DNA from 2 places in the Bradyrhizobium sp. MI1.3 genome. Region 2 is predicted to be linked to the other one. Evidence: predicted binding sites of a transcription regulator. Region 2 holds the regulator's gene; the other holds the start of a gene.
What was found. Region 2 encodes PhoB, which activates phosphate uptake and scavenging genes when phosphate is short. Its sites were predicted from a motif close to TGTCATNNANCTGTCAT; they were not measured.

Region 1 (4,065 bases), on a different contig from region 2:
GCATGGTTTTGCGACCGACCTCGAAGGCGAGCGCAGCAACGCTGCCGAGAAGGACAAGCCGCACAAGCCGCGGGGCGACGCCGTAGCGGCTCTTGCGGGAGCTTATGTGCGCCACGAGGCGGACTACGTGATACCGACCGAGCATCACAATCCGATGGAGCTCTATGCGACTACGGCGGTCTGGGACAGCAATGGCAAGCTCACGATCTACGACAAGACTCAAGGCGTCCAGAACGTCCACAAATTTCTCTGCGGGGTGTTCGACAAGAAACCGGATGACATTCGCGTGGTCTCGCCATACGTCGGCGGCGCCTTCGGCTCCGGCTTGCGGCCGCAATATCAGGTGGTGTTGGCAACGCTCGGCGCGCTCGCGCTGAAGCGGTCCATTCGCGTCGTGCTGACGCGGCAGCAGATGTACGGGCTCGGATACCGGCCGATGACCATCGAGCGCGTCGCGCTCGGCGCAAAATCGGATGGTACGCTCGACGCCGTTACGCACGAGGCCATTGCCGTCACCTCGCGCTACGAGGATTTTGCGCGCAACGATACCGGCTGGGCCGAACAGCTCTACAAGAGTCCGAACAGCCGCTTCGCGCACAAGCTGGTTCACCTTGACGTCTCCACGCCTTGCGATATGCGCGCACCGGGCGCGGCGTCGGGCGTCTGCGCGCTCGAATGCGCCATGGACGAGCTCGCCGTCGCGCTCAAGCTCGACCCGGTCGAACTGCGGCTGAAGTGCTACTCGGATCGCGACCAGAGCGAAAACCTGCCCTACACCAGCAAGCAGTTGCGCGAATGCTACGCGCGCGGCGCGGACGCCTTCGGCTGGAGCAGACGCAATCCTGTGCCGCGCTCGATGCGCGACGGCAAGGAGCTGGTCGGCTGGGGCATGGCGACGGGTGTGTGGGAAGCACTGCAGATGCCGGTCGCCGTCCGTATCGCGCTGACGTCGAACGGACATGCCGAGGTGTCATGTGCCGCATCGGACATCGGCACCGGCACCTACACCATTGTCGCTCAGGTCGCAGCCGACGCACTCGGCCTGCCAATCGAGAACATCAGCGTCAGGCTCGCAGATTCCAGTCTGCCGCAGGCGCCTGTCGAGGGCGGCTCCTGGATGGCCGCCTCGAGCGCACATGCGGTGCTCGCAGCCGCCGAGGAAGTGCGCAAGGAGCTGTTAGCTCTGGCCGGGAAGATGCCAGGCTCGCCGGTCGCCGGCGCCGAGCTTGTCGATACGGTGCTGACCGACGGCAGCATTGCCAGCGCCAGCGACAACAGCCGCGCAGTCTCGATCGCCGACGCGATGCGCCATGGCGGCGTCGAGCGCATCGAGAAGGAGAAGCTCAACCAGTTCGGTGAGGACAAGAAACACGCGCGCAACACCCATTCGGCCGTCTTCGCCGAGGTCAAGGTGGACGAAGAGCTAAACGTCATTCGCGTGACGCGGGTCGTGAGCGCCGTTGCGGCCGGGCGGATTCTGAACACCAAGACCGGCCGCAGCCAGATCATGGGCGGCGTGGTCTGGGGGATCGGGATGGCGCTCCATGAGGAGACGGTGATGGATCATCGCTTCGGTCGGATCATGAACGCGAACATCGCCGAGTACCACATTCCCGTGAATGCGGATGTTCACGACATCGACGTGATCTTCGTCGACGAGCCGGACGCGCACATCAACGGGCTCGGCATCAAGGGCATTGGCGAGATCGGCATCGTCGGCGTCCCGGCGGCGATCGCAAACGCCGTCTATCACGCCACCGGCAAACGCATCCGCCGCTTCCCGATCACATTGGACAAGCTGCTGGACTGAGCCGATGGTCATCCGACCCGGCCCGCTCGGGATCGCGCTCCCTGTCATCCAGCTGTCATCAAATGTGTCGAGACCTGTCGGTCTCGCACATTCGGGACATGACATGGACTATTTCAAGCGCTTCAACTTCCTGTTCGCCGCACCTGTGTTCGACGCCGACGACCTCGAAGGTGTCCGCTTCAACCAGATCATCGAGGAGATCCAGCGTTCCGGCTTCGAGGTCGTTCGCGCCCGCAAGCTGGAGGACGCGGAGATGGCGGTGCAGACCGATGCCGCAATCGGCTGCATGGTGGTGGACTGGGGCAAGAAGGGCCTGGAGGGCAAGACCTCGGCGCTGATCAATTTGATGCGGCGGCGCGGCCTCGATTTCCCGATCATCCTCCTGATCCGGCGCAAGCGGTTCGAGGATCTGCCGGTCGAGGTGCTCGACTTCATCGACGGTTATGTCTTCCTGTCCGAGGAGACACCGACCTTCATCGCCAAGAACCTGATCAGCCGTCTGAAGCAATATGCGGAGACGCTGAAGACGCCCTTCTTCGGCGCGCTGGTCGATTATGCCGAAGAGGGCAACCAGCTCTGGACCTGTCCAGGCCACAATGGCGGCGTGTTCTACAACCGCAGCCCGATCGGGCGGGTGTTCGTCGAACATCTCGGCGAGTCCGTGTTCCGCGACGACCTCGACAATTCCGTGCTCGACCTCGGCGACCTCCTCACCCACGAAGGTCCCGCGCTAAGGGCGCAGAAGGAAGCCGCCCAGATTTTTGGCGCGGAAAAGACCTATTTCGTGCTCAACGGAACCTCGACATCGAACAAGATCGCGCTCGGCGCTCTCGTCACCGACGGCGATCTCGTGCTGTTCGACCGCAACAATCACAAAGCCGCTCATCATGGCGCGCTGATGATCAATGGCGGCGTTCCGGTCTACGTGCCGACCATCCGCAACGCCTGGGGCCTGATTGGCCCGATGCGCTGGGACATGCTCGACGAGAAAACCTTGCGCGAGACGATCCGCAATCATCCCTTGGTGACGGACAAGGACGCCTGGCGCAAGGAGCGGCCGTTCCGCGTCGCCGTGGTCGAGCAGTGCACCTATGACGGCACCATTCACAGCGCCGAGATGATCTTGAAGCGCATCGGCCATCTCTGCGAGCACATCCTGTTCGACGAGGCTTGGGCCGGCTTCATGAAATTCCACCCGCTCTATGCCGGCCGCTTCGCCATGGGGCTGACCAACCTTCCCCCCGAGGCTCCCGGCATCATCGCGACGCAGTCGACCCACAAGCAGCTCGCGAGCTTCTCGCAGGCATCCCAGATCCACATCAAGGATCGTCACATCCGCGGCCAGAAACGGCGCGTCGAGCACCGCCGCTTCAACGAAAGTTTCATGCAGCACGCTTCCACGTCGCCATTCTACCCGCTGTTCGCCTCGCTCGACGTCGGCGCACAGATGATGAAGGGCCGCTCCGGCGAAGTGTTGTGGGACGACACGATCCGGCTCGGCATCGAGTTGCGCAAGAAAATCCGCGCGATGCGCCGGGAGTTCGAGGAGAAGGAGCAGACTCCGGACCGCCGCTGGTTCTTCGAACCCTTCGTCCCCGACCGCGTCGCAATTCCCGACGTCAGCCGCGCCGGCGCCGCCCACAACGTCGCCTGGGAAACACTCTCCACCGACGAACTCGCCACCAACCCTGCGCTGTGGCAGCTCTCCCCCGACAGCGCCTGGCATGGCTTCCCTGGCCTCAGCGAGGGCTTTGCCATGACCGATCCGAACAAGCTGACGCTGCTCACGCCCGGCTTCGATCGCATCACCGGCGCCTATGTCGAGCACGGCATCCCCGCGCCGGTCGTCGCGCAATATTTGCGCGAGAACCGCATCGTCCCCGAGAAGAACGACCTCAACTCCCTGCTCTTCCTGCTCACTCCGGGCGTCGAAGCAAGCAAGGCGGGCACGCTGATCTCCGGTCTCGTCGCATTCAAGCGGCTGCACGACGACAATGCGCTGCTGGCCGACGCCATCCCGGAGTTCTGCCAGCGACGGCAGGCGCGCTATGCCGGCGTGCGGCTGCGCGATCTCTGCGGCGATATGCACCGTTTCTTCCGTGCCGCCGACGTCAGCGCACTCCAGGCCCGGCAGTTCATGCCCGAGCACATGCCTGACATCGCGATGTCGCCCCGCGATGCCGCGCGCTACCTGTTCCGCAACGATGTCGACTATCTGCCGATCGAGGCGATCACGGGCCGCATCGCCACCACGC
Region 2 (4,065 bases):
GAGCCCCTATGCCTATTGGAAGCAATTGGCCTGGAGCGGGGCGCTGCTCATCACCCTGACCGTTCTTGCCCTTAATATTGGCGCGCGCATCCTTGGCGCCGAGAGGACCGCAAAATGAGTGATCTTTCCGTATCGATGAGCGCGGCCGGTGGGCTGCCCCACGCGCCGGTGCTGCCGGAGGCGCCCCCGAAGGTGACCGTGCGCAACCTGAACTTCTATTACGGCGAGCACCACGCGCTGAAGAACATCAACCTGACGCTGGGCGCCAATCGCGTCACGGCGTTCATCGGTCCGTCGGGCTGCGGCAAGTCGACCCTGCTGCGCATCTTCAACCGGATGTACGACCTCTATCCCGGCCAGCGCGCCACTGGTCAGCTGATGCTCGACCAGACCAACATCCTCGACGGCAAGCTGGACCTCAATTTGCTGCGCGCCCGCGTCGGCATGGTGTTCCAGAAGCCGACGCCGTTCCCGATGACGATCTACGAGAACATCGCGTTCGGCATCCGCCTGTATGAGAAGATCTCGAAGTCCGAAATGGACGGCCGCGTCGAGAAGGCGCTGCGCGGCGGCGCGCTGTGGAACGAGGTCAAGGACAAGCTCAACGCCTCCGGCCTGTCGCTCTCCGGCGGCCAGCAGCAGCGCCTCTGCATCGCCCGCACCGTCGCGGTGCGGCCCGAGGTGATCCTGTTCGACGAACCCTGTTCGGCGCTCGACCCGATCTCGACCGCCAAGGTCGAGGAGCTGATCCAGGAGCTGTCCGAGGATTACACGATCGCGATCGTCACCCACAACATGCAGCAGGCGGCGCGCGTCTCCGACAAGACCGCCTTCATGTATCTCGGCGAGCTGATCGAGTTCGACGACACCAGCAAGATCTTCACGTCGCCGACCGACCGGCGCACGCAGGATTACATCACCGGCCGGTTCGGCTGAGGAGACGCGACATGGCTTCCGAACATACCGCAAAGGCTTTCGACACCGACCTCCAGGAACTCACCCGCCTGGTCGCCGAGATGGGCGGCATCGCCGAGCGCATGATCGTCGAGTCCGTCGACGCGCTGATCCGCCGCGACGTCCCGCTCGGCCAGCGCGTCGTCGCCATCGACACCGAGCTCGACGCGCTGCAGAAGCGCATCGAGGAGCGTGCGGTGCTCACCATCGCCCGCCGCCAGCCGATGGCGGTCGATCTGCGCGAGATCGTCGGCGCCATGCGCGTCGCGACCGATCTCGAGCGCATCGGCGACCTCGCCAAGAACATGGGCAAGCGCGTCGCGGCGCTGGAGACGGACTTCCATCCGCTCAAGCTGTTCCGCGGCCTCGAGCACATGACCGACCTCGTGCAGCAGCAGGTCAAGTCGGTGCTGGACGCCTATGCCGCGCATGATTTGCCGGCGGCGATGGCGGTGTGGAAGGGCGACGAGGAAGTCGACGCCATCTGCACCTCGCTGTTCCGCGAGCTCCTCACCTACATGATGGAGGATCCGCGCAACATCTCGTTCTGTATTCACCTGATGTTCTGCGCCAAGAACATCGAGCGGATCGGCGACCACGCCACCAACATCGCCGAGACCGTGTTCTACATGATCGAGGGCCAGGCGATCACCGACAAGCGGCCGAAGGGCGACATGACGACCTTCGCCAACACGGTACCGAACACCTGAAGACTTAAGGGAGCGACGACGCGATGGGCGCACGCATTATGGTGGTTGAGGACGAGGAAGCCCTGACCGAGCTTCTCCGCTACAACCTCGAAGGCGACGGCTATGACGTCGAGACGGTGATGCGCGGCGACGACGCCGACACCCGCCTCAAGGAGCACATCCCCGATCTGATCGTGCTCGACTGGATGCTGCCGGGCCTGTCAGGCATCGAATTGTGCCGGCGGCTTCGCACCCGTCCCGAGACCAAGCAGCTCCCGATCATCATGCTCACCGCGCGCGGTGAGGAGAGCGAGCGGGTGCGGGGTCTTGCGACCGGCGCCGACGATTACATCGTCAAGCCGTTCTCGGTGCCGGAGCTGCTGGCACGCGTGAAGGGCCTGCTGCGGCGTGCAAGCCCGGAGCGGCTCGCCACCGTGCTTGCTTTTGGCGACATCGAGCTCGACCGTGACAAGCGCCGCGTGGCGCGATCGGGCCGGCCGATCGATCTCGGTCCGACCGAATATCGCCTGCTGGAGTTCTTCCTGGAGCATCCGGGCCGGGTGTTCTCGCGCGAGCAACTGCTCGACAGCGTCTGGGGCCGCGACATCTATATCGACGAGCGTACCGTCGACGTGCATATCGGCCGCCTGCGCAAGCTGCTCAATCTCGGCCGCGAGCAAGACCCGATCCGCACCGTCCGCGGCGCCGGCTACGCGCTGGATGATCGGTTTGCGAAGGCGGAGCAGGTGTAGGGTTGCAGGCTTGTTTGTTGGCGAGCTGTCCCTGCATTCTCCGATGTCGTCCCGGACAAGCGAGCGCTGATCCGGGACCCATAACCACAGGGAGTGGTTTGGCGAAGACTCAGAGTTACCCCTTTCGCACGACTACTGCGTGCTCGGAGTATGGGTCCTGGCTTTCGCCAGGACGACACTGAAATTATTGAACTGTCTTTGCGCGACGACTTGCCCTGATTACCGCGGACCCGGCTTCACCGGTGCGCGGCGCCGATCCGACGCCGGCTGGTACGCAACACGCGAGTGCTGGGCGCAATAGGGCAGGCCGGACAGCGCCCGTCCACCGCAGAAGAAGAAGTCCGGGCTCGAGGGATCGCCGACCGGCCAGTGGCAGGTCGCCTCGTTCAATTCGAGCAGCGACAGCCGCTGGCTCATCGGCACCACGTTGTCGTAGGTGACCGGATCCGGCTCAGCCTCGACCTCGAAGGCCTGCGCCAGCGCGGTGTTGCCGCGCGAGATCGGGCGGCTCACCCGCATCATGTGCTGCGCGGGGCGCGCCTTGCGCGGCCGGGGCGCTGCCGATGATGGGCTCTTGGCGCGGCCCGAAAGACCGAGCCTGTGCACTTTGCCGATCACGGCATTGCGGGTCACATTGCCGAGCTCCGCCGCGATCTGGCTGGCCGAAAGTCCGGCCTCCCAGAGCTTTTTCAGCTGCTCGACGCGATCATCGGACCAGGTCAAAACCGTCATTGCACCCTTTCCCTCGCTGCGCGCCAGCCATCCTGGGGCCTCGCAGCGAATGCCTAAGCCTTCAAAAACCCGTGCCGCCAGAATCCCTTAAGGCTCGCCGGGCGCGTCTTGAACGCCCGAACGTTTACGCCGGTACATAAGGACTTAAAGATCAGAACCACTGCACGAGATGTCGTATCTGACAATCCAAACGCTACAATATGGCGTGACTCCCGCGCAAGAGTCCGCCGACTCGCTTCCACATGTTCCGTGGCTAAATCCCGCAAAATCGGCACCGCAAGACTACGGATTCAGCGTTTCGCGAGGCTTTCCGGGCGGCATTGACACCCGTTTCACCAGGCCTAAGATAGTCGCACGTGCCGCCCTCAAGAGGCGGCACGTTTCGTTTTCCGGGCCGGTCGATGGTGCGTTGCGTAATGCACGCTTACACCGTCCGCAACATTCAAGTGACCGTCATGACTAACAGCGCAGCGCCGCATTTGCTCCCCGTTTTCGCCAGGTCCGACCTCGGTTTCGAGCGTGGCGAAGGCTGCTGGCTGATCGCGACCAATGGCGAGCGCTATCTCGATTTCACCTCCGGGGTGGCGGTGAATGCGCTCGGCCATGCCCATCCGGCGCTGGTCGCGGCGTTGCAGGAACAGGCCACGAAGCTCTGGCACATGTCGAACCTGTTCCAGAGCCCGGACGGCGAAAAGCTTGCCGCGCGCCTGTGCAATGAAAGTTTCGCGGACTTCGTGTTCTTCTGCAATTCCGGCGCCGAAGCGCTGGAATGCGTGATCAAGGTCGTGCGCCGCTATCACGCCGCGAAGGGCCATCCAGACCGCTATCGCATGATCACCTTCGAAGGCGCCTTCCATGGCCGCACGCTGGCGACGCTGGCCGCGACGGGTTCGGCAAAATATCTCGAAGGTTTCGGCCCACCCATGGAGGGCTTCGAC

Region 1: AC0L3A_RS14585 (Orn/Lys/Arg family decarboxylase) is a predicted target of PhoB. The motif match lies at 1,853-1,869, and genes of this name have one in related genera.

What each region holds. Positions count from the first base shown of each region.
Region 1 covers NZ_JBVVPQ010000016.1:109,421-113,485, reverse strand. Annotated here, with positions in the region: gene AC0L3A_RS14590 (xanthine dehydrogenase family protein molybdopterin-binding subunit) at 1-1,810, shown strand, start outside; gene AC0L3A_RS14585 (Orn/Lys/Arg family decarboxylase) at 1,914-4,065, shown strand, end outside.
Region 2 covers NZ_JBVVPQ010000036.1:72,176-76,240, forward strand. Annotated here, with positions in the region: gene pstA (phosphate ABC transporter permease PstA) at 1-118, shown strand, start outside; gene pstB (phosphate ABC transporter ATP-binding protein PstB) at 115-936, shown strand; gene phoU (phosphate signaling complex protein PhoU) at 948-1,664, shown strand; gene phoB (phosphate regulon transcriptional regulator PhoB) at 1,688-2,395, shown strand; gene AC0L3A_RS24765 (GcrA family cell cycle regulator) at 2,615-3,127, opposite strand; gene AC0L3A_RS24770 (aspartate aminotransferase family protein) at 3,583-4,065, shown strand, end outside.